DNA from 4 places in the Sessilibacter sp. MAH1 genome. Region 1 is predicted to be linked to each of the others. Evidence: predicted binding sites of a transcription regulator. Region 1 holds the regulator's gene; each other region holds the start of a gene.
What was found. The regulator FNR, encoded in region 1, switches genes on or off when oxygen is low (the NO sensors DNR and NnrR bind a similar motif). The targets are predictions, from matches to a motif close to TTGATNNNNATCAA.

Region 1 (7,607 bases):
TAAGTACCACGCAGATTCCTACGCCGACGACCTGCCCTACTGGTGCTACGACTTCGAACAGCCTTTGTTGACCGTACCCTACACGCTCGACAGTAATGATATGCGATTTGCAACACCACAAGGCTTTAACGCTGGTGATCAATTCTTTAATTACCTGAAAGACAGCTTCGATTTTTTATACGAAGAAGGTGAACGTGCGCCGAAAATGCTCAGTATTGGTTTGCATTGCCGCCTTGTGGGTCGTCCCGGTCGAGCCATGGCTTTAAAACGATTTTTAGATTACGTCATGTCTTTTAGTGACGTTTGGGTGTGTAGAAGAATTGATATCGCCGATCACTGGCACAGGCATTTTCCAGCAAAATAACGCTAAACACTCAACAGTGAATGATTCACAAAAGTATCGGAAACTCTGATTAACACAGCGTTTAGAAGTTGGTTGGGCTAAAAAGGATTATATTTGTGTTTTTAAACAGCGCGCACAAACAGTGGCTACTGGCAGGCTTAATGATGTTTGGTTCGGCCACACAAGCGGAAGAAATTAATTCAACCATGACAAAAACAGCCATTTCAACCGAAGCTCTCATCAAAGCGCTTAATTTAGAGCAGCATGTAGAAGGCGGTTATTACCGCCGAACCTACCAATCCGATCATCGCGACATGGTAAACACCGGCGGCGGTGAACGATTTTTGTTAACGTCTATTTACTACCTGTTAACGAACAAATCTCCTATTGGTCACTGGCACAAGAACCAGTCAGACATACTGCACTTTTTTCACTTGGGCGAACCTATTACCTATTATTTAATTCATCCCGATGGCTCGTTGGAAACCGTAGTAATGGGCAGTGACCCCACCAAAGGACAACAACTTCAATTATTGGTGAAAGGCGGCACATGGAAAGCATCACATTTACGACAAGGCGAATTTGGACTGATTAGTGAAGCGGTATCTCCGGGTTTTGATTTTGCCGATATGCAGCTGGGGTCACGACAAGTATTGCTTGAACAGTTTCCTCAACACCAAGAACTTATTCAACAATTTACGCGCGAAAAATAATGAGAAAATTCACGAAAAAATCTATGACATTTCAAACTGGATTGGTAAGAACAACTCTCTCAGCAGCCTGTATTGGACTTTTCTCTTTAGAGACTTTTGCCAACGATGTTGATCTTATTGTTGAGGGCGATTATGTTGTCACCATGCAAGATGACGACTCAATTATTGAGCAAGGCGCAATCGCAATTAAAGATGGTGTTATTGTAGAAGTCGGAAAAGCCAATAACATTCGCAAAAAATATCAAACCAGTAACATCATTCCCGGCCACGAAAAAGTTCTCATGCCCGGGCTCATTAACGGCCACAGCCACAGTGCAATGACGTTATTTCGCGGCATTGCCGATGATCTGGATTTAATGGATTGGTTAACCCAATACATTTTTCCCATCGAAAACAAATTTGTGACGCCTGAGTTTATTAAAACCGGGGCAGAACTCGCCTGTTATGAAATGATTCAATCGGGCACAACCACGTTTGTGGATATGTATTTTTATCCAGAAGTGATTGCCGATGTTATGGTAGATTGCGGATTAAGAGCCATCATTACCGCACCCATGATTGATACCCCAAGCCCAGGCTTTAAGGGTTGGAATGATTCATTTAGCGCTGGTGAAAAATACGTACGCCAGTGGCAAAATAAACACCCGCGAATTACTCCGGGATTTGGCCCTCACGCACCCTACACGGTGATTCCTGAGCACTTAAAACAGGTTGGCGAAGTTGCTAAAAAATTATCGGCGCCGATTTCAATTCATGTTGCCGAAACCAGCGGCGAAACCGATATTATTCAAAGTCAGTATCACAAAACGCCTGTAACTCACGTGCTATCACAGCTGCAAGATAATTGGATTATTGCTGCACACATGGTTCATCCACTGGAATCAGAATACCCAAGTATGGCAGCCGCTAATCTTGGCGCCATTCATAATCCCACCTCTAACGCAAAACTAGCATCGGGATTATCACCCGTACCAGAAATGCTGAACGCAGGAATTCGCGTTGGTTTGGGTACCGATGGTGCTGCCAGCAATAACAACTTAGACATGTTTGAAGAGATAAGAACCGCGGCTCTTATTCACAAGCTTGAAAGCGGCGATCCTAAAAAGCTACCAGCAGTGGATGCTTTAAAATTGGCGACAAAGTACGGCGCAGCCGCAATTGGGTTCGAGAGTAGCATTGGTCAACTAAAAACGGGTTATTCAGCAGACTTAATTCAGTTGGATTTAAGCGAGGCTCGAATTCACCCAATTTACGACATTATTTCACATCTCGTCTATGTAATTGATTCCGATCAAGTGGTAACAACCATCGTAGACGGCAAGGTACTGATGTTAAATAAAGACGTAAAAACGTTAGATGGCCGAAAAATTAAAGAAGAGGCTCAACACAAGGCGAAAGAAATACAACAATACTTGCGAAAACACTAATTTATAGAAAATACCAAGAGCCTCAAAGTCAAACAACCAACGCTTTGTACCACCTCAGTGATGATTTTTAATCACTTCTTGTTGAGGCTCTTTTTTCAATTCGGTACGAATGTGCTGAATCATGTATTTGCTTGCATAAACAACTACAGCACATGTAGCCACTACAACGATAATTCCAGATAAAATAACTGTGTCGAAATACATGATTTAGCTCCTTAGCGATGTAATTTCATTTTTATTGTATAGCTACAAAGTAAAGCAAATTCACCTTTAGCAATTGCCTTAAATCAAGTAAATGTTTGACGAATTATTTTTCTACAAAAATCATTTAATTAAAATCAAATAACCCATTGCTCACGCATAAAATTTCAAACAAAACCTAATAAAAACCACGACCTTTATATAAGAGCAGAGATTTGGTTAACAACTACAAAGTCAGAAAAATTAATCGTTTCTTTATCAGCTCTTTTATTAATTAAAGGAACCTCTGATTAACTCATCCTTGATTTAATCAGAGGGCAGAAATTGAAAATGTGATTTCCAATTTCTTCACAATTTCAATCAGTTACAGTTCTTGAAATTGGCGACACATCCTTGTGTCGCGAGAAACTCTAAGTTAATCAGAGTTTCCTAAACATCGATCAGGTATTCAAATTAAGAAATCTCTTATGTGAGACGCTACTCAAAAACTCGATAATTACCTCTTAAGAAACCTCTGATGTACTCTTCTATAAACTAATCAGAAATTCCTTCATATTGATATCAAAATGAATACCGTCTTATCACATTATTTTTCTCCACGAATAACCGAACACTAGCGATTAGCACCGTTAATAATCCCTCACGCAATCACCAAAAAAGTCTTGTTAGGCCTATTTTTATAACCGCCAGTTGATTCAAATCAATCTATACAATTCCTTGATGATTAGAGTTGGCGGCCGGTTGATACAGGCCAAATAATTTTTTTCGTTTTGTTTTTAAGTAAGCAAAACCAAACATCGGCGGTATCGATAGTAGTTACTGATATTTGGTGAGAAAAAGATAAACATAACATGAGAGAAAATGGTTTTATGCCTGCGTTCACTCCTCCCAAAGCAGACCTGCTTGCTAGACTCAGCACGTGCCCAACGTTACAGGTGCCTTATCCGCCCATTGAAACGTTTAAAGAATTGGAATTTCAGGCGGAAGATCTTGAAAAGCACTTAAGAGCTTCTCAGTCTTTCGCCATCCATCTACACATTCCTTTTTGCAAAGAGCTTTGCAATTATTGTAATTGCAATATTGTGGTCACTCGACAATACGGTTTGGCGGCGCAATATGCCGACTATTTAAAACAAGAAATCCAGTGGTACGGTCAAATCATCAAGGGAATGAGCCAAAAACGACTACCGCCGAAGCAAATTTATTTTGGCGGCGGCACTCCGACCTTTCTGTTAGCCGATGATTTACGACGAGTTACTTACGAAATTGAAAACTCCTTTGGCGTATCACACGCTGTAGATCGAGATTATTGCATTGAAACCGATCCAAGAACGGTAGATACAGAGCTCGTCAGTCTTGTTAAAAGCTTGGGATTTAACCGCATTCATTTTGGTGTTGAAGATTTTAGTACACAGGTTCAGCAGGTTATTAATCGAAAATACACCTTCGAAAAACTGAAACAATCAACCTTAGATGTTCGCTCGCAAGGCATCCAATCCGTCAGTTTCGACGTTACCTTTGGATTACCACAACAGAGCTTGGGCTCATTTATGAGCAGCCTAAAACAACTGTTAAAACTGTCGCCCTCACGAGTTGTTCTGCGTAAATATCACCACAATCCCAAAATATTTACCTCACAATCGCTGATTGATATCGAATCAGTTCCCGAAGATAAAACCGTTATGGAAATGCGCACCTTTGCCATCAACCATCTTCAAAGTAGCGGTTATTGCGCAATTGGCCCCGATTGCTTCGTTAGCAACGATGACCCCTTGTGCGATGCAACCAAAAGTGGTCGTCTGCAATGGACTCAACATGGCTATGTTCCAGACGTTGCCGATACCGTCATTGGTTTTGGATTGTCGGCGATATCCAGCACGCCATCAGCCGTTTGGCAAAACCAATTGGGTTTACGTGACTATACCCGCCAAGTGAGAAGCTACGGACACTCGGTTTATCGCGGTACAGAACTGTCGGTCGATGATCAAATAAGAAAAGAAATCACTCAACGCTTACTGTGTAATTTAGAAGTAAATAAAGAAGAGTTTGAAAGCCGCTGGAAAACCAGTTTCGACCATTATTTTGCAAAAGAATTATCTAATTTAGAACAAGAGTTTGGGCAACAAATGGTAATCAGTAATCAGCAAAAACTAAGATTAACACCAAGCGGTCAATGGTTTGCCAATCAATTGGCTTCCTACTTCAGACGTGCGGGCTAATAAGCCCGCATTTCATACCGATGTTCCCTGCTATATAGTCTATTGTTATTGCAGTAAAAATAAACAAATTGAATTTTTGAGCTGTTGATCGAATAAAAAATTTATTGATTATTACCAAGGAAGCTAAGTTTTGCGCAAAGAAGGCGTATTTGTAAATTCTCACGCCTCGAAGCTATCGACCTATCTCCCTCAATAACGTATATTGCTGATATAGCAACCTTAAACTATGCACTCAGATCAAAAGTCCTGTAGAATTTCAACAAGATAAGCCCGGTAGGAAAGTTACCTATGACTGTTACCTCATATGTACGATGCAGTAACTGCGCTGTAAGTAAGTTTTGTCTGCCTCACACCCTGTCCAACGATGATATTGGCCAACTAGAAGGTGTGGTGCAACAAAAGCGTGTACTCCATGCGGGTGAGACCCTTTATCATACCGGTGATCATTTCGAAGGGTTGTTCGCCATTAGCTCAGGCAGCTTCAAATCGGTGGTAATTGCAACCAATGGCGATAGCCAAATCACCGAGTTTTCATTCCCTGGTGAAATTTTAGGCTTTGATGCCTATCACGGTAAAACTCACAACAGCTTTGCAGAAGCGCTAGAAACCAGCAGCGTTTGCTTTTTGCCGCAAGCACAACTCGACAATTTGTCACAAAAAGTTCCTGCGCTTCAGCAGCAACTGTACAACCTATTCTCCGCCGAGATTCAAAGCAATAACGAATTCCTATTGATGATGGGCAAGCGCTCCGCAGAAGATCGCCTAGCAGCGCTGTTAATCAACATTTCTAGTCGTTACTCACAACGCGGATATTCTGCAACGCACTTCCGTCTTTCTATGTCGCGTACAGATATCGCCAACTACCTTGGCCTTACTATTGAAACCGTAAGCCGACTTATTCGCAGGTTCCAAAAAGAAAGCCTTATTGAAGTTGCCCAGCGTGACATCACCATTATTGACCTTGTAGGATTAAGTGAGCTAGCTGGCACACATTGCTCCTACGACCAAAAAGTGGCGAGTGCTGAATAACACAAATTTATACTTCGCTTTTAATTGTGGTGAGTATTTAAAGCGGTTTGTCTACACGTATTGCCACATTAGATTACCTTCTACCGATCTCGGTCGGTAGAAAAAATCCTCTTAGTTGCGCAACACTTTCTAATCCCGAAGCATTTTCTCATCAAAAAGCACCTTCAATAAATTCTTATTCGTACCGATTTATTAGGTAGAACAATTCCACGTTAAAATAACTTGGAATTACTTTTAAAGAATCATTGAACCTTCTAAAAATACCGAATTCCTTGGCCAACAATGTTCGCAAAACATATCAAAAAACTTTTTTTATTTAATATAAAAATCTGAACAGCCTTACAAATTTTCAATTATAAATATAGAAAAACAAGAATGTAGAATCAGTTGTAATCTTAGATAACTTTGCCGTAAGTAACTATTCACAAACTTAATTAAAATCAACTACATTACAAACAGCGATCAAATTAACAAAATTCCGCCAAACAACTCACAAAAAATTACCCATTCGATTTAATCAACCGACTAAAACACTTAACACCATCAATTAAGCCTGTACTTAACAATCTATTCGTATACAGCAATTAGGGCATTGAGTTAAATCAATCTTAAAAATTAGATATTTGATGGGAAACAAACTATCAATCAACGGTCATTGCGAACAGTGCCGAAAGTCTTTGGTAAATGCCTTACAGCTTCATCCTCATTTCAGTAATTGCGGCCCGTTCAGTTTGTTGCTTAGCTTTGCACTAGTCCCGCTCGGGTTCTCACCCTATCTCACCGCGCTAGTCTTGGCGGATATGTTCAGGCATAAAAAAGCCCCACATCGTGGAGCTTTTTAGATTTGGATTTAATTGTCGGTCGGGATTAATCAAAACAATCTACGGATTGTTTTGACCCTTTGGGCTGCGCCGCCTTTGGCGTCTTGTCGCAAATACTTTGTATTTGCTCGAACCGCTCGGGTTCTCACCCTCTCTCACCGCGCTAGTATTGGCGGATATGTTCAGGCATAAAAAAACCCTAACATTGTAGGGTTTTTCAACATTCGATGGCGGTGAGGGAGGGATTCGAACCCTCGATGCCTTTCGACATACACACTTTCCAGGCGTGCTCCTTCGGCCACTCGGACACCTCACCTTCAAAATTGGCAGCTTGGAATAAGCGGAAGCGCTAATTTTGGGAGGGCGAACTATACGCAAACACTAAGTTAGAATCAATGCTTATTCTTTCTGTATTGATTTACGCACTGTAAAGATAACAGGCAACATGGATACATCTCTGTTCTTTGACAATACTTAGTAACGTGGCTTCTTATATTCAAATATCGACCCCCTAACCAAAAGTTGAAAAAGACATGCAGATATCCAAATGGATCGTGATTGGCACCTTGGAAATTTACGCTGTACTGATTCTGCTGTCGGTGTTTTTGCTCTTTAATATCAAAGGTCTGAGAAAGCTTGTTCAAAAGTTGAAGCTAACGATTCAAGGACTTACCGACGAGCTGAATGAGATCAAGGAAAACCCTACTCATAGCTCAAATGACAAGCAGTTGTACCAAAAACAGGTAGGCCAGCAGTTACAAATTAGTCTTGGGCATCTCGCTAAGATTTCTAGCGCGCCTTCAGTTGAAGATGCGTTGAAATCATCCGATCAGCCAGAGGCGCAAGCAGTTGCG
Region 2 (7,607 bases), on a different contig from region 1:
TTATCGATTTATTGCCCGGCAATCGCATCAAACTTCGCATTGCACCTAATTTTCGCTGGCTAGCCAACGGCCCCATTCAGCAATTTTTCTTACAGAAAGTGCAACAGGATTTTTTCAATTCTAAGTTTGATCAAGATACCGAGAAGCTTATTGTATTAAATGGTTTGTGTTCGTTTTCGACCAATAAAGAAATACAAAAAAAGATGCAGGCACTTGTGAACGAAATCAGCGAATTAAACAAGCGCGATTCGACACTACCCTTGGGAGAAAAGTTTGGCAATACTCTGGTTGTGGCTTTACGTCAGTGGCAATACACCTCTTTTAGTAACTACGTAAAACAGGATTTCAAAACACAAACCATTAAATCCAGCAGCACCAAAAAACCATAGATAACCCAGAGTTTTCAGCAGCACAAGAATGTGCTGCCAAATTCAAGAACCATACTTGATTGAAATTGTGAAGGCATTGGCAATCGCATGCTCAATGTCTGCCCTCTGATTAAATCAGGAATGAGTTAATCAGAGGTTTCCATAAATTAATCAAAGGTTCTCATCAATTAATCAGAATTTCGTAAAAATAACTTCAATATTCTTAAACGCTAACCAATATTTTTATCGGTTAACCGATATTATTTCACATTAACCATAGGCGCGATTTTTCGCCGTGGTAATTAATTCTACACCGGCTTCTTTTAACGCATCTTCACTGAGAGAGCTTTTTGTTTTTCGGGCCTTCCAAGAATGCACACCCATGGCTACGTTATGTTCTAACTGGAGAGCCAAGATAGACTGCTCTATGCGAGAAAGCATGCCTTGAGCCTGACGCAAATCGGTTCCGGGCATCAACACCGCTAAGCACACCTCATCGATTCTTGCACAAATATCAATCTTGCGAATATTTGCCTTTAATTCCTGCACCAGTTTCTGCAAGGTTAGATCAATGTCCGATACCTCTGCCTCTACAACCAACATCATACAGGCTAGGTGGCTGTGTTCTCTGCGGGCGCGATCGAGCTCATTGTGCAGTGCTTTTTCAAAATACTGAGCGTTGCCAATTTGCAAAACCGGGTCTTGCAATGATGCTAACCACTGCTGCTCATGGGAAAATGAAAAACGCAAACTTAAACTGGCGACATCGGCGAGATGGTCTAATAAATTGGTATCTTTTGCAGAAACAAATCGTTTTTCATCACTGGAGGCAAAATGCAGACTGCCAAAAATACCATGAGCATTTAACAGCGGTAAAAATGCGGCACTGCCTACTTTAGGTGTTCCGGGAAATAACCGTGTCGCGGTGAGAACATCAATTTCTTGTAACATAACCTGAGGTTTTTCAGGATAAATTTTCTTATAAAAGTCGGCATTTTTGCGCAGTTGCAAACGATTACTGCGCAAATCAATTTGGCACGCACTGATCATTTCCTCAATGTGGCCATCGGCATCGTGTAAAATCAAACTACTTGAAGCCAACCGAAAATGTCGGCAAGCGTCATCAAGCAATAGGTTAACGGTTTCACTGAAACTTTGCGAGTGCAGTAATCGCGTTTGAAATTTCTGAAAATGAGCGTGCGTTTTTTGCTGCTCATCAATACGATCTAATAATTGTTGTACGATCTCTCTGAGGCGTCGATTTTCGTTAGCGATACTTATTTCCACGACACTAAATCCTGTATTGACTGTTAAGACTCTTGTAGTTGCCTATAACTAACTGCTTGGCGCATCACTTTTTACAGGTGAGCTGCTTAATTCATGTATCGGCTAGATTGGTCAAAAATAAAAGAATTTTTTTAGTGGTGATAAAGCACCAAATTACGCTTATGGGTGGCAACAACAACGCTAGTAAGATTGCTATTATTAGGAAAAAACCATCGATGTTAATTTAGAATGATTTTATATTAGAATATTAAGAAGTCTCTGATTGGCCGAGAATATCTACAGGAGTTAATAAATGGCAATCGCCTCACCCCCAAAAAGAATCGTTGTTCTCACCGGAGCCGGTATATCCGCCGAATCTGGATTAAAAACCTTCCGCGACAACAATGGATTATGGGAAAACCATCGGGTTGAAGACGTAGCCACGCCAGAAGCCTTTGCAGCAAATCCAGGACTGGTACAACGTTTCTACAATGCAAGACGCAGCCAACTGGTTGAAGAAGCGCAACCCAACCAAGCACACATCGATTTGGCGGAATTCGAAAAAGACTATTCGGGAGAGTTTTTGCTGATTACCCAAAACGTTGACGATCTTCATGAACGCGCTGGCAGTAAAAACCTATTACACATGCACGGCGAATTGTTGAAAGTTCGCTGCGCGAAAACCGATACCATTTACGACCGAACAACACCGGTATATTACGAAGAGCTTTGTGACTGTTGTGGACTACCCGGTAAACTGAGACCGCACATTGTTTGGTTTGGCGAAATTCCACTGTATATGGACAAGATCTACCAAGCACTGGAGCGGTGTGATCTATTTGTGTCTATTGGTACTTCTGGCAATGTCTATCCGGCGGCCGGATTTCAGCAAATCGCTCAAGAATACGGTGCCCACACGGTGGAACTTAATTTAGAAGCGTCTAAAGGCGCGAGTCGTTTCGACGAATGCATACAAGGCCCGGCCACAGAAATAGTGGGTAAATTTTTTAAACATTTATTAACAACACAATCTTAGTCTAACACCGCAGTTTAAAACCAAGCAGTTCAAAACCAAGCAGTTCAAAACCAAGCAGTTCAAAACCAAGCAGTTCAAAACCAAGCAGTTCAAAACCAAGCAGTTTAAAACCAAGCAGTCTAACGAATACTTGCTTCAATATTTAAAAGAGATGATTTCAATGACTTCTGCAAACTCAGCATTACAATCTGTATTGAATGAAATCGATACTCTCAATAAACAAGACCCAAACCAAGAAAATTTTAATGGTGAATGGGTTGCTAAGGAATGGTTGTACGGCGTAAGAATGAGTGAGCGTCTACAACAATTCCAACCCGACGCCGACGAAGTACTGCAAATCGCCGCAAGGGCTCAACATGTACAGCGCTGGGTTATTCCTCGTTCCGATTATCCCATGGATAAATCGGGCTATAAAAAATGGCGATTAGAACTTGGTAAATTCCACGCAGAAACCGCCGCTAAACTCATGCAAAAATACGGTTATAGCAGTGCAGATACCGACAAGGTTGAAATATTATTAACCAAACGAAATTTAAAAAGAGACGAGCAAGTTCAAGCACTTGAAGACGTTATTTGCTTAGTATTTATTGAACACTATTTAGAGCCTTTTGCCGAAAAACACTCCGAAGAAAAGCTCATCGATATTATTCGCAAAACTTGGAATAAAATGTCGGAAAAAGGCCATCAGGCGGCTCTCACCATTCCCCTAAAAGCACATTTGAGCGAATTGGTTGGAAAAGCATTAGCTGAGTAACTACAGAACATCGAGCTTCAGTAAATTTATTCACTGGGCTCGACTTTTACTGAAGGAAACTCTGATTAACCTAGAGTTTCTCGCGACACAAGGATGGTGTCGCCAATTTCAAGAACTGTAAGTGATTGAAATTGTGAAGAAATTGGAAATCACATTTTCAATTTCTTTCCTCTGATTAAATCAAGGATGAGTTAATCAGAGGTTCCTGAAAGTGTTCAACAAAACACGTTTTTGATGCGGCAGAATTCAGGCAACGTCGAATCCACAACGCACGCTCAAAAATCGACGGTGTACTACTGATCAGATTGCGAATCTTCGTTTTTCTTTTTTAACGACAACAACGGTTTTTTCGCTCGGTTACCATTATCTCGGTTGCCAGTATTAGAGTTACTGGAGTTGCCACTGGGCTTTTTAACTACCTTTGCCTGATGCTCACGCCGATTCCCGTAACGAGAATTACCCACATCACCGCTGTCGCGGCTGGCTTTAGCAATAGCCTCAACACCATGACGCAGCAAGCGAACCTGATCTAGCGCAGAAAGATGTTTTGGAAACGGTCCGGGATGCACTACCGAGGGGTTTCTGGGGGAACCTTCAACCGAGATAGTAAAACCACAAGGATGCGTTGCAGAGAGATTCTTGAGATCAATCTCCCAGTCCTCAAAGTCGATACTCACACTCTAACCCCAATAAAGTAATGCAGAAAATGTAATTTTAAACGCCAAAATTTTATCGGAGCAGCCACTTTACATAAATTTACACACGTATGTTAACTTTTTTATAACTAAATCGCAGGATACTACTATTCCGCCCAGATAGATTTTTTGGATGACAAATTCATTTCATTCCCTTATTTAAAAGGATAACTTTAATAACAGCACGAAATAACGCTCATTCAAAAAAGACAGAGAAATGGCAATCTTTAACACAAGAAAACACTTTAACTGCTTGATTAACAAGTCAATTTTTAGTCAGCTTTGACATGGATAAACGCATAAAATGCGTATAGAAGTGATATTTTACGACAAAAGCAGGAGGACAATTCAGAATGAAAAACTGTAAAAAAGGAATTTTGCGACAGATTTTCAAACCTGTCGCGCGCATATATTTAGCCCATACATTTAGGTGACGCAGGAGCAACTTTTTGATTCTGCCACTCTTCTGGCGTGTAAGCATGAATCGCCAAGGCGTGAACACCCTCTTTTAACTCGTCAGCTAACACTTTGTAAACATGTTGATGGCGTTGCACAGACCGTTTTCCAGTGAACAAATCACTCACAACCACCACTTTAAAGTGCGACTCCGAGCCTAGGGGAACATTGTGCATATAGCTTTCGTTCTCAACAGAGAAAAAGCTAGGACTGAACGCCTGATCTACTTTCTTTGAAATACTCATCTCAATAGTGTTGCCCACAATACGCCTCTATCTGTCTGCTGTACGTTCGTAATTGATTAATAAAAAACCAAACTTTCATGGGCAGTCACGTGCCTCAATCAGCTTAATAAAAGTCTAAAGGAAACTCTAATTAACCCAAAGTTTCTTACGACAAAAAAATTTTGCTCATAATAACTCAATACTAAATTAGATTTAATCAATGCATTAAAAACTCTGATCCATCAAGAGTCTCAAACGCAAGAATATTGTGTACTAATTTCGATAACCCAAGATGATTGAAATTGTGAAAAATTGGAAATCCCATTACCAATTTCTATCTTATAAACACATCAAGTTATAATTGGCCCTGGTTTTATATTAATCAGAGGCTTATATTAAATTAGAAACTTAGGTTAAACATGGATCGACTGACCAAAAGTCTACAATTTAATTAAGGTCTCCCATAAACAAACAATCATAACCTTCTATTTTTTATACGATTTTATATTGATAGAAAAATCTCTGTGTTGAATAGACTTTTCTAGTATCTATAACGCGTAATTTTGTTCATAAAATCAATCTCTCATTGTACCTGATTGAATTTTCAGTGTTGTCACAACGCAAGGAAAAATATGAACTATACTGATTTTCCGTTAACCCTCACTATTGTTTTAACTAACGAAGTACGAGAATGACTACGGATTCTAAACACAACAAAAACGCCCCTGTATTTGTTAATCGACGCAAAGGTACTGATCGACGTTTAGAGCACGATCGCTGCCAAGATATGCCAATGGATTTATTCCATCGTAAACGCCGAAAAACTGTGGATCGTAGAGCCGGTGATAGAAGCCTTCTTGAAGACTATTTGGCGTTCAGTGAAACCACTATTGGCACAACAATCATTAGCAAAACAACAGTTAGGGATAAAAAACCCAACTAATTATCTGCTTAATCTATTCGCTTAACACTCGGCGTGTTGGTTTGATCAATCTGAGCGCATAGCATAAATAACCGTATAAACATATAGGAACCTCTAATAAACTTTTTCATGATTTAATCAGAGGTTCTTATTGAAATTAAAATCCTACAATAATCGATGAATTATTCATCCCAGTCTTCGTCATCCATTTCGTCAAAACGTTTATCCGTTTTTGGTGCTTTTTTCTGAAAAATTCGCTGCAACATTGGCGATAATTCCGTATTCAGCTCTGCTTGCAGTTGTTCAATAACTTCTTCTACATCCGGCCCTTCTTTTACGACAACAGGATGAACACCAATCGTAATAAGTTGCTTGGTAGCAGAACCACCAATAGATCCGCAATACACCAAATCACAACCCAACAACCACGCTAACTTGGGTTTTAATTTATCTTCATTACCGTCTTTTAATTCTTTTGGAAATAATTTATGCGTAACCGATTTAGCACTGTGGCCACTAATCTCATACACAAAAAAACCTCTGGCTGAACCAAAGTGCTGATCAACGCAATCGCCATCCATACTTGCAAAGGCCACAATTAAAGTATCAGCGCCGACCTCTGTATCTTCGTATAAATCATTAACACAAGTTACTTCAATAATGGGTTCCACGGCTTCCATAATATCAACGCACCTAGGTATTTATTGAACGATAAAAAACTCAATACAAACAACCTAGTCTCATCAAATTGTATGCCCATATCTCACAAACAGCTGTGATTTTTAGTAATAGCGCTAATGGCACAAGGGTTGCCGACAATCAATAAAGAACAACAGACATTAGGTTCTACCGCTAAGTTAACGGCTTGATTTTATTCGTTTTTTTGAGCAAGCTTTTTAAAATTTAAACCTAAATGCTGTTGTCGCAAATCGACAAAATCTAATTTTGTAACAAACACAACAATATCTAGAAAACTCTGATTAAATTGTAAAGGTATGATTCTCAGATTTTTATAAGAAGTTTTTCTAGGAAGCTTTGAATAACTCAGTGCTTGCCCAAAATGGCCGCGTAAGATTGTTTCTTCAATAAACATCCAAAATATTGCACTTAAGGAGATCGCTGTGAAATTAACTGAAATCCCTTTTAAAGATGATGCGTTTAAAGCTTGCGTTTTAGCGACCCAAAAAGAAAATGCCGAAGATATTATTGAGTTAAATTGCCGAAAACACAAAATAGAAAGTGTTGAAGGTATAGAATATCTTACCGAACTAAAACTTATCGATTTAACTCGCAACAATCTCACTAAAGTAGACTTATCTAAAAACACCAAACTCGAAGAAATATTTTTAGGTAATAACGCCATCGAAGAATTGGACATCAGCGGTTGTAAAGAACTGAAGCATTTAGAAGTATTTATGAATGATTTAGAGTCTTTAGATATTTCTAATAATGCTTTGATCGAAGAATTATGGGCAGATGTTAACGAAATCTCTGTGCTTAACACCGATAATTTAAGCGAATTGGAAGATTTACGCCTAAACAGTAATAACATTGTTGATATGGATCTTTCTAAAAACGCTAAGCTTAAAAAAATTCAAGTTTTAGAAAACCCGTTATCAGATACGACGCGATCACAACTACAAGCGTTAGCGGCTGCGCAAATAAAAATGTAATTACGACCTATCGATTAACAACTGGTAGCAGTTGATACATTCAGCTGCTACGAATTAAAAACATCAAGCAGCATCAAATAATGAAGCGCTCAAACTTGAGTACTTTACGTATGGGAAACTTTGATTAAATCATGGAGGAATTAATCGGAATATCCTATAGGAACCTCTGATTAACTCATCCATGATTTAATCAGAGGACAGAAATTGAAAATG
Region 3 (7,607 bases), on a different contig from region 1:
GTTTAGTTCAATTTCAGAAGAATTCCCAAGCGTACTATTATTCTAATCGTCAGATATTTATTTCTTATCTAATAAAACCAATCTCCAAGCTTATCTAAAGGCTTGGAGAGCAGGTGAGATCTACCTATTACTAAATCCGCCAGATTCCCATCCAAGCTGCCCACCATACATTTTGGAATGCTCGGTAATATCTATTTTTAACCATCTAACTTGCTGATTCTTTTGGTTAATTTACATCTAGTTTGCTACCAATAAAGACAAAGTGATCAGTCATTAATCGAAAAATAAAGAAATACAAAATTTTCAAAATTTTTGCTTGACTCCGCAAACTCTATCCCTAAAATACGCACCTCGTTGCATGACTTGAGCCTTGTTTACTTACGTTATGTCTGGTTTGCAGACTCTAAAAAGTCGCTAAGCATCAGAAAAGACTAGGAATTTTCTCTTGCTTGGTTTAGAATTCGCAACCTCTGGCGCGATAGCAAAGCGGTTATGCCACGGATTGCAAATCCGTTGAGGCCGGTTCGACTCCGGCTCGCGCCTCCACAAAGCTCTGTGAGCTTTGGTTGAGCTACCACTCAACTAAAAAAACACTTCCCTTAGCCCGGGTGGTGGAATAGGTAGACACAGGAGACTTAAAATCTCCCGGCCTCACGGCCGTGCCGGTTCAAGTCCGGCCCCGGGCACCACCTTAAATATTCTTTAAATACAATAGCTTAACTAACTATACCGTAGTAATCTGCTTTTTGGTATGTTGTTTTTGGCGTCAAAAATTGATGCTAGGTTAGCACCAGGTGAACACAGAAGTTTTAAACTGAGTGTTCCGGCTCACACAGGCTTTTGCCTTAACGAGAAGAATCTGTTCTCTAAACCATCTATGTGATATTACGTTCAAGCTCATGCTCAGCCGCTATACTTCAAGAGTAAGATAAATCACCTCTTTAAAAATACTCATATCAAACTAATACAACCGTGTTTAGTACCGCTCTAATTTGTTTCTTGAGTGAATTTTGTCAATGGCCAAAAAGATATTTTCGGTTTAAATCCTCGCCGTTTTTTGCTTTTCGAATTCTTAATCTCTTTTAGACTCAAAGTCGATTTTCAGTAATACCGCTAAATCTGTGCCGGGCGTTTTAATACAAGATTAATTTTAAAAAAGAACATAAACTCTTTGATGTTATATTTTAAATTCCACGAATTGGCAAAAGATTGTGTCTCAATTTAAATAATGATTTTAAAAGACAGAAAGATGCAATAAGTGCCAAATAATTTCTCACAAGCTCTGAGTGTTTTAGAAGAAGAATTAGATTGTGATTTGCGCTATTCAACGTTTTTATGCGCTCCTCTAGTACTTTGTTATTAATTGATCATATTTATATTACCTAATGTGTCCGAAGGCTTATCATAGCGTCACAGTTTAATAATTGACCGAAAGTAACCATTAATTTACACGTCATTGCACGCACTCTTCCTACCGCCTGTATTTTTTCGATTATTTTGTACATAAGAAATGGGGTTATGACGAAACCTGTGTGGCTGGCGAACCATAGGACAAGTGATAATTTCACAAAGTGAACAAGAATGACGGAATATGAAGCTTTATTTCAGATAGTATTGTAAATTACTCAACTCGAAACATAACGGTAATTGATAATTGACTGTGATTTTAAATTTACATTGATTTGGATTTGATGAAATGCCTGAGTGGTTATATTTAGCACTATTACTAACAATTCCTCCTCTTCTTTCCATTACATTAGTTGTAATTATATTTAAACAAAACGAAGATAGTCTTCATTCCGAAATAAAGAAGATATTTCAACTAGACGAAAAAAGCTTACATAACCAAAGAATTTTTTGGCACTCAATAATGTTACCCGTTCTATATTTTTTGGCGCTCTGTAGTTTATTTTGGGAAGACTATGATCTATGTCTAACTGTAGATGGGATTAATACTTTTTGGGATCTTGGCAAGCTTCAACTTGCAGTACTTTCCACATCAATACCACTTTCAATATTGGCGTCACGTGCGCACAGTACTTATCAAACTGAAATTCAAATAAAAACAGCACGAGATAAAAATAATTTTGATTTTTATAATGAACAGAGAAAAGATTTACTCGATTATTTCGATAAATTGCCAGAAAAAAATTATCATGATGTGTTCACAGGAAAGTTTTTGATAGATATTAGGCTTCACTATGAACTTTTTTTAAAAAAAGATCATGAATATTTATTGCAAATAAAAAATTCTGACACAGAAAATACACAAAGTTTTGAAGATTTGGACAAAAGTATATTGGCAGCTGGCAATGCATTAATTAACTTAAAACAAAAAGTGATTTTTGATGAATTCGATGCTGAATCACATTTTGAAGCTATGGAGTTAAGTCGTTCTCATCATGAAGACTACCGTTATTTTTCTGATCAAATAAGACAGTTGATTTCAGTACTTCTTATGTCTGAATTAAGAGATATTGCGCGAGAAGGTGCCACTATTTACGAGACGGTTGATGATGATGTAGTAACGACTTGGAAGGCTTTTGGTTCGTCAACAAAGGAATGTGTCGCTATTTTCAGTTATGTTTATGACTATTACCTTTATCTATGTTTATTTTCTGGACGAAAACCTAAGCAGAAATTCATTCACAGCTTCACAGATGTAGAAAAAATAACAAGCAATATCGATGATCTATATATTGACAAATTACTAAAAGGCTTTAATAGGAATGGGTCGGATATATATCATGCTCTGGAATTATAATTCGTATCCTTTCTTCTATTAAACTTTTTGAAGCCATCACATTAATTCTCTACGACAATTGTTTTCTTTTCGGTATATCCTGTATCAAACCCTTTTTCTTTAAGCGCTTCGGCTATTTTTCCGGGTGAATAAAAGTTTTGTGTTTCTACTCTTAAAAATGGATGTATACCTAAAAGTGCGTGATTGACATATTGATCTCGATGATATCGAGTTTGATTTTTATGGCTGCTGTCGTCCAACTCTATAACGGCTTTTATTTTTGTTTTCCAATCAGTAATTACAAAATCAATAGGTTTATTATAGGCTTTGCTACGGTGTTCTTTAAGCGTGGGTTTGGTTAATGCAATTAAAGAGGTTTGGCAATGAATCATGTAGCGATCACCCAATACAACTCTTAATGCTTGAAATAGTTTTTGTTTATTTTTTGAGGTTAAGTAACCTTGCTTTAAGTGCTCAATATTTGTATAAGTACTGTTATCTTTTATAACTTTATTAGTGTTGCCGTTTTTACCGTATTTTATTGCGGCTACAATTAACGCAATTAAAAGTAATGCAATTACGTAATCCATATTTAATTTCTTCAATATTGAAGGTAGAGGCGAAGGCCTATTATATTTATTGACGGATAAATAAATAGTATTCCATAAACTTTTTACAGGTTGCGGTATTTGCGGTTAATTAATGGTGGTTAATTCTCAGAGTTTGTTTGTTGCTTATGCATTAACAAAAAACGCAGCCATATGGCTGCGTTTTTTTAAGTTATTTAAGCGCTTTTGATTTTTATGTATACATCAGTTGGCCATAAATTGGCCGCCATTGATTGAAAGGGTAGCGCCGGTTATGAAGCTATTTTGTTCATCAGCCAAAAAGCGGGCGGCTCTTGCGATGTCACCGGTATTGCCTAAACGACCAACGGGAATACGTTTTACAATTTTTTCTAATACGTCTGCAGGTACAGCGCGTACCATTTCGGTATCAATATAACCGGGAGCAATGGCGTTAACAGTAATACCGTATTTGGCGGTTTCTAGTGCTAGAGCTTTGGTAAAACCAAGAATACCTGCTTTAGCGGCAGTGTAGTTTACTTGACCGTATTGACCAGCCTGGCCGTTAACCGAGCTAATATTAATAATGCGACCAAAACCACGCTCACGCATACCCGGTACAAGTTTATGGCAGGTGTTGTAGCACGATTTTAGATTGGTATCTAATACAGCGTTCCAGTTGTCACACGTCATTTTGGCTAATACGCCGTCGCGCGTAATACCGGCATTGTTCACAATAATGTCGATAGGGCCGAAATCAGATTCAATTTGTTGTAAACCTGATTCAACCGCGTCGTAATCCGCTACATCAAACTTAAATGCAGGAATACCGGTACGGTCAGTAAATTCTTTTGCAGCTTGATCATTACCACCATAATTGGCAACGACTTGATGGCCCATTGATTTTAATTCTAAACAAATTGCTTCGCCGATGCCTCTAGTTCCACCTGTAACTACAGCGACTCTTCCCATGGGATATATCCTCATAAATATATTGTTTACATTGTTGTGCAACTACAGCGAGGAAGCGCTTGCACCATAGTGTTATTGGTTACCACCTCAAATCGAGGCACAGTTGTATAAGGTTGTTATTATTTTTTTATTGTATTTTTGGAGCTAAATGAAAATTTTTTGAATGAAAGCGGGCAACAATACAAACTTAAGTGTATAAGCAGAGGTATTCTGGGATGTGCTTGTTGTTCACGCCTATAAAATTTTAATTATTGTCAAACAGTACTTTGCTGTTTAGATCGATATTAACTTGGTTAAAATAAACTCATGTATTGATTTAATGAGTTGTTGAACAGAAATTTAGTTTCGCTTCTGTCTATTTTTATTTCTAACGTATTTTTATTGTGAATTCAACTTTATTTATTATGGTGATATTTGTAAGCAGTGTGATATGCGAATGTACAGATTTTAAAATTTTTTAATATTGCAGAGCTATGCTTTTAAATACGATTTTGTTTTAAATCAAAGAAAATTCTCAATTTGATTTCTCGCGTTTGTACATATTTTGCCTTACTCGATTAATTCTGCAATGCAGCAAATTTTAATTTTTAGTGATCAAAAAAACTTGTGCAGATTTACGTATATTTTTTATTTTTACAACCTCAGATTAATTTTTACTAATATAATTTCAGCATAGGATTTCTAAAAAGCAAATTATTTAATGAAATATTAGTCGTTTAAAAAACTATCACCTTAGCTTGGTTAATATGTAAACCTGTTCGATTGTTACCGTAAACGATAATCACACAATATTTTTAAGGTTGGGTTTCATTTAGATACAATACCCCAAATTTAAGATGTTCGATTATTGGTTTTTAATTCAGCCTATGTTTAAGCGTGTTTAATCAATTCTGATGGTGTGTTATTTCTCAGAACAACAATCAGTATCACTGTTGTTTGCATGAAATAATGATAAAACCATTATTACTATTTCTAGTAAATGATTATTCGAAATAACAATCAGATTCTATGCAAGTTATCACCTCACGAAACGTTAAAGTTACCTTTCGAAACAGGCCCTATAGATTTTTTCATGTGTGAACGCGTTCAGAGTTACCTCTAAACACTATTTGCTACGCAAACACCGTGCCTTGGGGTTGTAATGTTGACGGCGAACCCCTATAAAACAACCAACGTTTATGGGGAGTACAGAATGACAAGTCATATCATCGAGATTGATCAAAATAACGCCCAGCAGGTGTTAGTGGATGAATCGTTTCAACGTATTGTATTGGCGGATTTTTGGGCAGACTGGTGCGAGCCCTGTAAATCTTTAATGCCGGTGTTAGAGAAACTGGCAAACGAGTACGCAGGTCGTTTTTTGTTGGCAAAAATCAATGCCGACGAACATCAAATGATTGCCTCACAGTTAGGTGTGCGTAGCTTACCGACGGTATTGGTCTTTAAAGAAGGTCAACCAGTTGATGGTTTTGCCGGCTTGCAACCGGAGTCTGCAATTCGCGAGATGTTAAATAAGTATTTACCCAAATCTTGGGATTTAGACTTAGAAAAAGCACAGCAATTGATCGCAGATAACGAGATTGATCAAGCCTTAGTTTTACTGCGTCAAGCGGTTTTAGACTCTAATCAGCAGGCTAATATTTGCCTGGCCCTTGCTGATGTTTTAATTGGAACGAATCGACTCTCTGAAGCAGAAGAAGTACTCGCGCAAATTAAAATGGTCGATCAAGATGAGATTTATAAATCGCTGTTGGCTAAGTTAGAACTTGCCAAAGAGTCGGCCGTTTCTCCTGAATTAACTGCACTTCAACAGCAAGCAGAAAATAATCCAGAAGATCATCATATTCAATTGCAGCTTGCGGTACAGTACAACCAAAGCAATATGCATGAGAAAGCATTAGAAATTTTATTGAATATTCTCCGCAAGGATATGAACTTCCAAGAAGGCGCCGCTAAAAAATTCTATTTAGATATTTTAGCGACACTCGGCAAAGGAGATCCATTGGCGGTTCAATATCAACGTAAGTTTTATACGTTACTTTATTAATTAACGGTAACTCATATCTAAAATTAATGCTTAACGTCGGTTTAGTAGGCGTTAATAACTCGTCAGTTAGTAAATAATGCGGAGACTCAACTCTTGTTGAATCTCTGCATTTAATTTTTTGCAGTTTTATTATTTGTGATTAAAACGCGTTAAACACTTTAAGAACGAAAGTTTTCTTGTGTATTAATTGCACATTTTCCATTCAAAATTTAGTAGAGTGTTTATTTTTAGTGCATGCATATCTACAGCAAATACCGGTAGTGGTTTTGCACCGGATTTCTCTTTGCCAATAAATTAAGAAAAACTCCGATTAAACTGAGTCTTTAGCAACATCAAGATGAGTGTTCTGATTAAATCACGAATGCGTTAATCGGAAATTCCTCAGATCCTTGAGCCGTCATTTGCAAATACTTGTGCTATTGTTTGCAAACAATAGCCGCTTGCTATTTTACTGATACCCTTTGGCTTGCAGTTTAAATAAATGTGCGTAGGTGTTGTTTTTTGCGAGCAGTTCTTCGTGGCTGCCTTGCTCGATGATTTCGCCATTATCAACGACCAAAATATGATCGGCTGTGCGCACGGTTGAAAAGCGGTGGGATATAAAAATCGCAATTCTATTTTCTGTGTGTGATTTAAACTGCGAAAATATTTCTGCTTCGGCTTTTGCATCCATAGCGGATGTCGGCTCGTCTAAGATTAAGATATCTGCCTCAGGTTTTATAAACACGCGTGATAGGGCAATTTTTTGCCATTGTCCGCCGGAGAGTTCCTGTCCGTCTTTAAACCATTTACCCAGTTGGGTGTGATATCCGTTCTGAAGGTTATTAATGAACTTGTCGGCCAAACCTTTTTCGGCGGCTCGTACCCAGGCTTGTTCGTCATCAAATCGAGCAACATTACCTGCACCTAGATTTTCGCCCACTAAAAACTGATAACGCATAAAATCTTGGAAAATTACGCTAAATCTTTGGTGCAGTGCCGAAGGTTCCCAACTTGAAAGCGGTGTACCGTCCAGTGTAATGACACCTTCGGTGGGTTGATAAAGGTTTGTTAATAATTTAATGAGTGTAGTTTTACCGGAACCATTTTCACCAACAATCGCAAGTTTTTGTCCGGGTTTAATATGTAGATTGATGTTTTTTAAGGTTGCAAATTTAGCGTTGGGATAGGTGAAGGAAACATTATTAAAGCGCACTCCGTCACCGGGAGTTTTGCCGAAGGTAGCGGTTCCATGGTCTGAATCAACTGGTTGATCTAGGTACTCAAATAGGTTTGACAG
Region 4 (7,607 bases), on a different contig from region 1:
ATACCGTTGATCATACCACCCCAAGATGGAGCTAATAGAATCAAAGACATAACCATACCCAAGCTTTGAGCCCAGTCTGGTAATGCTGAGTAGTGAAGATGGTGAGCACCAGCCCAAATGTACAGTGAAATCAACGCCCAGAAGTGAACAATTGAAAGCTGGTAAGAATAAACAGGACGACCCGCTTGTTTGGGTACGAAGTAATACATCATGCCCAAGAAGCCAGCGGTTAGGAAGAAACCTACTGCGTTGTGACCGTACCACCACTGAACCATCGCATCCATCGCACCTGCGTAGGCAGAGTAGGACTTAGTCAAGGTAACAGGAATAAACGCGCTGTTAACGATATGAAGCACTGCGATGGTAATAATGAATGCACCGTAGAACCAGTTCGCTACATAGATGTGCGAGGTTTTACGCGTTGCAATAGTACCAAAGAATATGATCGCGTAAGAAACCCATACCAAAGCGATCAAAATATCGATTGGCCATTCTAGCTCGGCGTATTCTTTCGCAGAAGTCATGCCCATTGGCAAGGTAATTGCTGCAAGAACGATAACTAATTGCCAACCCCAGAATGTAAACGGAATTAAAATTCCACCAAACAATTTGGTCTGGCACGTACGTTGAACAACGTAATAGGAAGTGGCAAACAGTGCACATCCACCAAATGCAAAAATAACCGCATTGGTGTGAAGCGGTCTTAAACGACCAAAATGTGTATACGGCTGAAATATATCGTTCAGCTCAGGCCAAACCAATTGAGACGCGATCAGTACACCGACTGCCATACCGACCACGCCCCAGATGACGGTCATAACAGCGAACTGACGTACGATTTTAAAATCGTACGCCGGCTGCTCAACTGCAACAGAATGACTTCCCATAGCGACGTCCTAGACTAATTAATGAATATTTAGAATTTTTAATTCGGATAAATACCTGAATAACCGGATATTTAATGTGCTTTTTTCTACCCTAAAGTGCACTTATATATTCAGCGGTATATTAGAGAGGCTAATGAACTCTAGCTTGACTCTCATCAAGCTGTTAGAACTTTAGCTTAAGCAAAACCCAACAAAAGCAGAACTCTTGCTGGGGGCATGTCTCTAAGCTCAGATAAATAGCGCGAATATTAAAAAAACAATTGCTTTCGAAGCTCAACTAATACCGTTTTAAGTATGCAGAAATAGCCCTTTTTCGATGGTGCGATAATATAGCGCAAACATCGTCTATTAAGCTTTGATCCAAAAGTGGGAAAAACCTACCGACCAATAATTTTTTGGATTAGTGCTAATTGCCCAATTGTTAAGGGCAACATACTTAATCTGATACAGCAAGTAACGGACAATCTATAAAGCTTGCTGGATTTTCTATTACCAATCCAACACAAACTCCAGTTGCCTCGGTAAACGCAAATACAACTAAAATCTGGCGCTTACGTCTGTTTTTATGTGATGACATTTTGTGTAGGGCAGCAAATACACGGTATGGTAGTTGCTGCCTTACAAACAAAATTAAAAGTTGTTTCTGCCTTTATTGGCCGCAATTCTCATTCTTAATGCATTCAGTTTGATAAAGCCTTCGGCATCTTTTTGATTGTATGCACCAGCATCGTCTTCAAAAGTTGCTATTTTTTCATCAAACAAGCTGTCAGCAGATCTGCGGCCTACAACTTCGACATAACCTTTGTACAATTTGATTCGAACATCGCCATTTACAACCTGTTGTGATTGATCGATGGCGGTTTGAAGCATTTTTCGTTCAGGACTCCACCAATAACCGTTATAAATCATTTCGGCGTATTTTGGCATGAGGCTGTCTTTAAGATGAGCTACTTCACGGTCTAGCGTAATAGACTCTATGGCCCTATGCGCTTTTAACATGATTGTGCCTCCCGGAGTTTCGTAACATCCGCGAGACTTCATTCCTACATATCGGTTTTCAACAATATCTAATCGGCCAACACCATTTGCGCCGCCAATTTTATTAAGCGTCGCCAAAACAGTCGCAGGTGACATTCTCTCGCCGTCTACGGCGACGATATCACCTTTTTCAAAGGTCAATTCTACGTAGGTCGGCTTATCAGGAGCTTGCTCAGGAGCAACACTCCAGCGCCACATATCGGCTTCAGCTTCGGCCCATGGGTCTTCTAGAATGCCTCCTTCATAGGAAATATGAAGTAAGTTAGCATCCATAGAATAAGGAGACTTTTTCTTGTTTTTAGCAAAATCCACAGGGATTTGGTGCTGCTCGCAATAATCCATTAGCTTTTCGCGGGAAGTTAAATCCCACTCACGCCACGGCGCAATAACTTTAACACCGGGTTTTAACGCGTAAGCACCCAACTCAAAACGCACCTGATCATTACCTTTGCCGGTAGCACCATGAGCAACAGCGTCAGCACCGGTCTCATTAGCGATTTCGATCATACGCTTGGTAATTAAGGGACGGGCGATAGATGTACCTAATAGGTATTCGCCTTCATAGATGGTGTTAGCGCGAAACATTGGGAAAACGAAATCGCGAACAAATTCTTCGCGCAGATCATCGATATAAATTTCTTTAATACCAAGGGCTTTTGCTTTGGCACGTGCAGGCTCAACTTCTTCGCCTTGGCCGATATCTGCAGTAAAAGTAACAACTTCACACTGATAGGTTTCTTGAAGCCATTTAGCGATAACAGAGGTGTCTAGACCTCCTGAATAAGCAAGTACGACTTTTTTAACTGCAGACATGGGTACTCCTGAATTACTTTACGGAACCCTTATTTTGGGCGGCGCGCATTGTAACGGGAATTTAGCACAATTCCCAGCGTTTATAATCAATTGCTTAAGTTTTTAAAAGGCTTATAAAACATCTATTCCTAATGACTGGAATACAGCACAACATGAATAAACTTTAGGTGGATTCTAGCTCAAATAACCTATTACGCTTGATAAATAATACAAATGCCCATGGCAAATATTTAAAATTTTTTGAGCTCTCCAAAATTAATCACTCAAATGCAGCTAAGAGAGATAACTCTGCGTAAAACCAGTCTGGAACAATAGTTACTAATTATTAAAAGCTGGCTGTCGATTACATCAGCAAATAAATTGCAACTTATAATAAAACGCTACCTTTCAATTAACGTAAATGATTCGTAGCAAAATAAAATAGCGATTAACCGGGAGTTTGCCAATGTGAAAACTGTATCGCTACTATCAACGATGATAAGTAATTGAAATTGTAGAAAATTAAAAATCAGCGTTTTGGTTGTTACGCGCAATTAAAACAAGGGTATGTAAATCAGACATCCCTAAAATTAATTGCAGAAAAAATAGAACACAATAACAATTAATTGAGCTAGCCAATTATATCGGTACCGCCCCTTTAGACTTTGGTCTAATGAAAATTCGAATTCAAAGCCTTTTTATATTGCTTAAAAGATTAAAATAACGTCTCAACTACAGAGGTTTTTTTTCTTCCATCATTTTTTCGTCGTTATTCTTGTCCTCGATCATCATCTTTTCTCCTTCCATGGTATTTTCATCAATACCATCGAAAGCAATTTCTGGAAGCGGATTTTTACTTAAACGAATGGTTACACGTCTATTTTCGGCCCTACCCGATGGAGTTCGATTCGATGCGACGGGGTATCGCTCGCCATGCCACCGCACCCAAATTTTTGACTCATCAACACCACCTCTCACTAGGGAGTTTTTTACAATCTCGGCGCGGCGCTTAGAAATTTCGAGATTTTCTGCACGAGTCCCAAAGCTGTCGGTATGACCATCAATGTAAATTGATTGAACGCCAGTTTGTGCATTAACAAATGTGAGAATTCTTTGTATTTTTTCTTCCGACTCAGAATCTAACGAGTTTTTACCGCTGGCGAAACTAATTGAGATTCGTTCGACCTGTTCGAAATTTACCGGGAGCAATGTTGCTAAACACTCCAAATACTTATCGTAGGCTCCACGGAAATTAACGTTCGAGACACTTACTACGACCGATGTCTCCGGATCGAATCGAGAGCGGCGAATTACCTCTACTTGTAATCCTTGATATAACGACTCAATGACTCTATTGGTTAATTGCGCGTCTAAATCGAGCGTAGTTTTACCTTCGGAAACATCAACAAAACCTAAAGGCGTTACCTCTCCACCAGGCTTCCAAAACGGACTAGTGACTCGAATCGCTGCTCGGCCGGCTTTCATTTTTGGTAAATCAGAGAACAGCTGGAAACTTACTGCAAGACCCGCGCGATGAGTAATAACCGCTTCCCCAAAATTTGGGATAATCTGCGACATCCGGCATTCGTATATGGAGCTTCGTACATACCATTCACTGGATTCAAGCGCTGGACGAAAACTCACAGCACCTGCAAAAGCAGCATGAAATACGATCGTTACGAACAAAATTACGCAGAGGTAAATTTTAAGAAGAGTTCGTTTAATGAAAAGTCGCACGTTTCTGAACTAACCTTTAGTTTTCGATTTTTTGGTAGGAGCATATCCATAAGTATGGACTGCTTTAAAAGATGCGACAGTTATTGACCAGTTAATTGTGTATAGAAATAAACCTACTGAGGTCAAAATTACCCAATGCGTTGTTTAGCGCGACATACGGTTTCCTGTTATCATCCGATGAATTCTAAACTGCTAGGAAGTCTCAACCGCAATGAGTGAGTTAACAACGCTTACAATTACCAAACCGGATGATTGGCATATTCATTTAAGGGATGGTGAAGCGCTCGCCCAAACCGTAAAAGATGCAGCTCAAACTTTTGCTCGCGCTATTGTAATGCCCAACTTGGTACCACCAATTACTACTGCCGAACACGCTGTCGCCTATGCTCAAAGAATTAGCAGCCATGTTCCGAGCGATTACTCGTTTCAACCACTAATGACCGTGTATCTTACCGATAACACCACACCAGCTGACATGATTGAGGCGAAAAAGGCCGGCGTAGTCGCATGCAAACTATACCCTGCGGGCGCAACGACTAATTCAGCTTCCGGCGTTACCAATATCAAGAACATTTATCGAGTTATTGAAGAAATGCAGCGTCAAGGCTTACTTCTTTTGATACACGGCGAAGTTACAAGTGCTCATATTGATATTTTCGACCGCGAAAAAGCCTTTATTGATGCGACACTGAAAACTCTTACGGCTTCTTTCCCAGAGCTGAGAATCGTTTTTGAACACATTACTACCGCAGATGCAGCTCAATTTGTAGAAAGCAGCAGCGACAACATTGCTGCTACAATTACAGCGCATCATCTACTATTCAACCGTAATCACTTGTTAGTGGGCGGAGTAAAACCTCATTACTACTGTCTCCCGGTCTTAAAAAGAAATACGCATCAGGCAGCCTTAATTAAAGCGGCTACCAGCGGCAATACGCGTTTCTTTTTGGGTACGGATTCTGCACCTCACGCGCAGACAGCGAAAGAAGCAAGCTGTGGTTGCGCTGGTTGCTACACCGCGTACACAGCTATAGAGCTTTATGCGCAAGCATTTGAAGATGCTCAAGCGCTCGATAAGCTAGAAGCGTTCGCGAGCTTTAATGGTGCCGACTTTTATGGATTGCCCAGAAATAAAGAAACCATCACCCTGCAAAAAGCGCCTTGGACGGTTCCTGAGTCGTTACCACTAACGTCTACCAGCCGGGTAATACCTCTGCTTGCCGGGGAAACATTGAATTGGAAACGCATTGGCTAAAAGCGACCTTCACAAAAAACTAAACACCTAATTTTTTATTTTATTGTACGTGCCATTTCTTGGTTTAAGGATATTTTGTGACAGAGTCACACGATAATGAAGATCAAAACACACTAACCCTAAAACACCGATTCAGAGGTTTTCTGCCGGTTATCGTTGACGTTGAGACAGGTGGATTTGATGCTCAAAGGGACGCGTTATTAGAAATTGCTGCCGTTCCGGTAAAAATGGATGCTTCTGGATTGCTTATTCCGGGATCAACTTACCAGTATCACATAGAGCCGTTTGAAGGAGCTAATATTGAGCAGTCAGCACTCGACTTCACGGGGATTAATCTGGAAGATCCAGATCGAGCATCGGAGCCCGAGAGCTACGCAATGACCGAACTGTTCAAACACGTTCGCAAGGCAGTTAAAGATAACGACTGTACTCGCGCCGTGATTGTTGGTCACAATGCTCACTTTGATCTTGGATTCGTTAATGCCGCGGCTGAACGTAGCGACTTGAAACGAAGCCCGTTTCATCCATTTTCATGCTTTGATACCGCGACATTGTCGGGGCTAGCTTTTGGCCAAACCGTGCTTGCAAAAGCCTGCCAAACTGCCGGAATTGACTTTTGCAATCGCTCCGCACACTCGGCCGCATACGATGCAGAAAAAACAGCCGAACTGTTTTGTTTGATTGTAAATCGATGGAAAGAACTTGGCGGCTGGCCGTTGTAAATTCAGCTTCCTCGTTTAAACAAACATAAAAAAACCCGGCTTAGAGCCGGGTTTTTTGTGCAACAAGCTTAAAATTAAAGCTTAGAAGCGTTTTCAGACAAGTAAGAAGCAACACCTTCTGGGCTGTCTTTCATACCTGCATCACCTTCTTTCCAACCAGCAGGACATACTTCGCCGTGCTCTTGGTGGAATTTAAGTGCGTCAACCATACGTAGCATTTCGTCAACGTTACGGCCTAATGGAAGGTCGTTAACAACTTGGTGACGAACAAGACCGTCTTCGTCGATCAAGAAAGAACCACGGTAAGCAACGCCACCTTCTGATTCTACGTCGTACGCTTTACAGATTGCGTGGTTGATATCAGCAACCAAAGTGTAAGCTACTTCACCAATACCGCCATTTTCTACTGGGGTATTACGCCATGCGTTGTGAGTCCAGTGGCTATCGATAGAAACACCGATTAGCTCAACACCGCGCTTTTGGAACTCTTCAACACGGTTGTTGTGAGCTAGAAGCTCAGAAGGACATACGAAAGTGAAGTCTAGAGGGTAAAAGAAAATAACAGCTTTCTTGCCTTTGATGGTTGCTGAAAGGTTGAAATCGTCAACGATTTCTCCAGTACCTAGGACAGCTGCTGCAGTAAAATCTGGTGCGGGTTTGCCTACTAAAACGCCCATGAGAAATCTCCCTTGGTCAAATCTTGCATTGATGGAAAACAAATGTTTAGGAGCTCGCAATGTTAAGGCGAAGCCCTGATAAAAATGGCCATTTTTCAAATTAGCCGAGACCATAGTTAGCCAGAAGAATTTAATAACAACTGAGCCAACCAATAGTAGGTGACTATCATACACTTCATATCTCTTCAGTCCTATAGATTTTTTATATAGTAACTATAGCCTTAAACTTGAAAAATAAACCTTATAAATCAACGAGTTATAAAAAATTTTTAGGTATTACGTAAAATTATCGCCATAATTGAAAATTATTTGAACAGCTCAAAACAGGCCAAAACACCAACCCTCTAAATAAAAATCATTACCACCTATTATTGACAATAATTCTCGTTCGTATAAACTCTAGCTATTCGTTGAGGAACAGATACCCAAGTACCTCCTCACTGGGTAGGTACTTATTTTTATACATCTGCTCCCAAAATTTACTCTGAACACGGCTTTC

Region 2: the regulator FNR is predicted to act here: its motif matches at 6,531-6,544, upstream of ACYQ28_RS10280 (NifB/NifX family molybdenum-iron cluster-binding protein).
Region 3: the regulator FNR is predicted to act here: its motif matches at 4,526-4,539, upstream of phbB (acetoacetyl-CoA reductase).
Region 4: the regulator FNR is predicted to act here: its motif matches at 1,033-1,046, upstream of ccoN (cytochrome-c oxidase, cbb3-type subunit I).

Annotation. Positions count from the first base shown of each region.
Region 1 covers NZ_BAAGIC010000004.1:232,413-240,019, forward strand. The annotation lists gene puuE (allantoinase PuuE) at 1-364, shown strand, start outside; gene ACYQ28_RS05980 (cupin domain-containing protein) at 460-1,056, shown strand; gene ACYQ28_RS05985 (amidohydrolase family protein) at 1,080-2,483, shown strand; gene ACYQ28_RS05990 (hypothetical protein) at 2,538-2,687, opposite strand; gene ACYQ28_RS05995 (radical SAM protein) at 3,536-4,903, shown strand; gene fnr (fumarate/nitrate reduction transcriptional regulator Fnr) at 5,192-5,932, shown strand; tRNA gene ACYQ28_RS06005 (tRNA-Ser) at 6,982-7,069, opposite strand; gene ACYQ28_RS06010 (hypothetical protein) at 7,287-7,607, shown strand, end outside.
Region 2 covers NZ_BAAGIC010000008.1:176,456-184,062, forward strand. The annotation lists gene ACYQ28_RS10245 (helix-turn-helix domain-containing protein) at 1-389, shown strand, start outside; gene ACYQ28_RS10250 (sensor domain-containing diguanylate cyclase) at 639-1,655, opposite strand; gene cobB (Sir2 family NAD+-dependent deacetylase) at 1,948-2,670, shown strand; gene ACYQ28_RS10260 (DUF4202 domain-containing protein) at 2,831-3,424, shown strand; gene ACYQ28_RS10265 (hypothetical protein) at 3,718-4,101, opposite strand; gene ACYQ28_RS10270 (BolA family protein) at 4,533-4,838, opposite strand; gene ACYQ28_RS10275 (hypothetical protein) at 5,491-5,742, shown strand; gene ACYQ28_RS10280 (NifB/NifX family molybdenum-iron cluster-binding protein) at 5,904-6,401, opposite strand; gene ACYQ28_RS10285 (hypothetical protein) at 6,593-6,814, opposite strand; gene ACYQ28_RS10290 (leucine-rich repeat domain-containing protein) at 6,843-7,394, shown strand.
Region 3 covers NZ_BAAGIC010000006.1:135,231-142,837, forward strand. The annotation lists gene ACYQ28_RS08205 (hypothetical protein) at 1-46, shown strand, start outside; tRNA gene ACYQ28_RS08210 (tRNA-Cys) at 473-546, shown strand; tRNA gene ACYQ28_RS08215 (tRNA-Leu) at 603-689, shown strand; gene ACYQ28_RS08220 (hypothetical protein) at 1,697-2,764, shown strand; gene ACYQ28_RS08225 (DUF2726 domain-containing protein) at 2,806-3,333, opposite strand; gene phbB (acetoacetyl-CoA reductase) at 3,556-4,281, opposite strand; gene trxA (thioredoxin) at 5,474-6,328, shown strand; gene ACYQ28_RS08240 (ABC transporter ATP-binding protein) at 6,777-7,607, opposite strand, start outside.
Region 4 covers NZ_BAAGIC010000003.1:99,659-107,265, reverse strand. The annotation lists gene ccoN (cytochrome-c oxidase, cbb3-type subunit I) at 1-887, opposite strand, end outside; gene ACYQ28_RS03945 (argininosuccinate synthase) at 1,518-2,738, opposite strand; gene ACYQ28_RS03940 (OmpA family protein) at 3,450-4,361, opposite strand; gene pyrC (dihydroorotase) at 4,666-5,709, shown strand; gene rnt (ribonuclease T) at 5,787-6,431, shown strand; gene ACYQ28_RS03925 (peroxiredoxin C) at 6,506-7,108, opposite strand.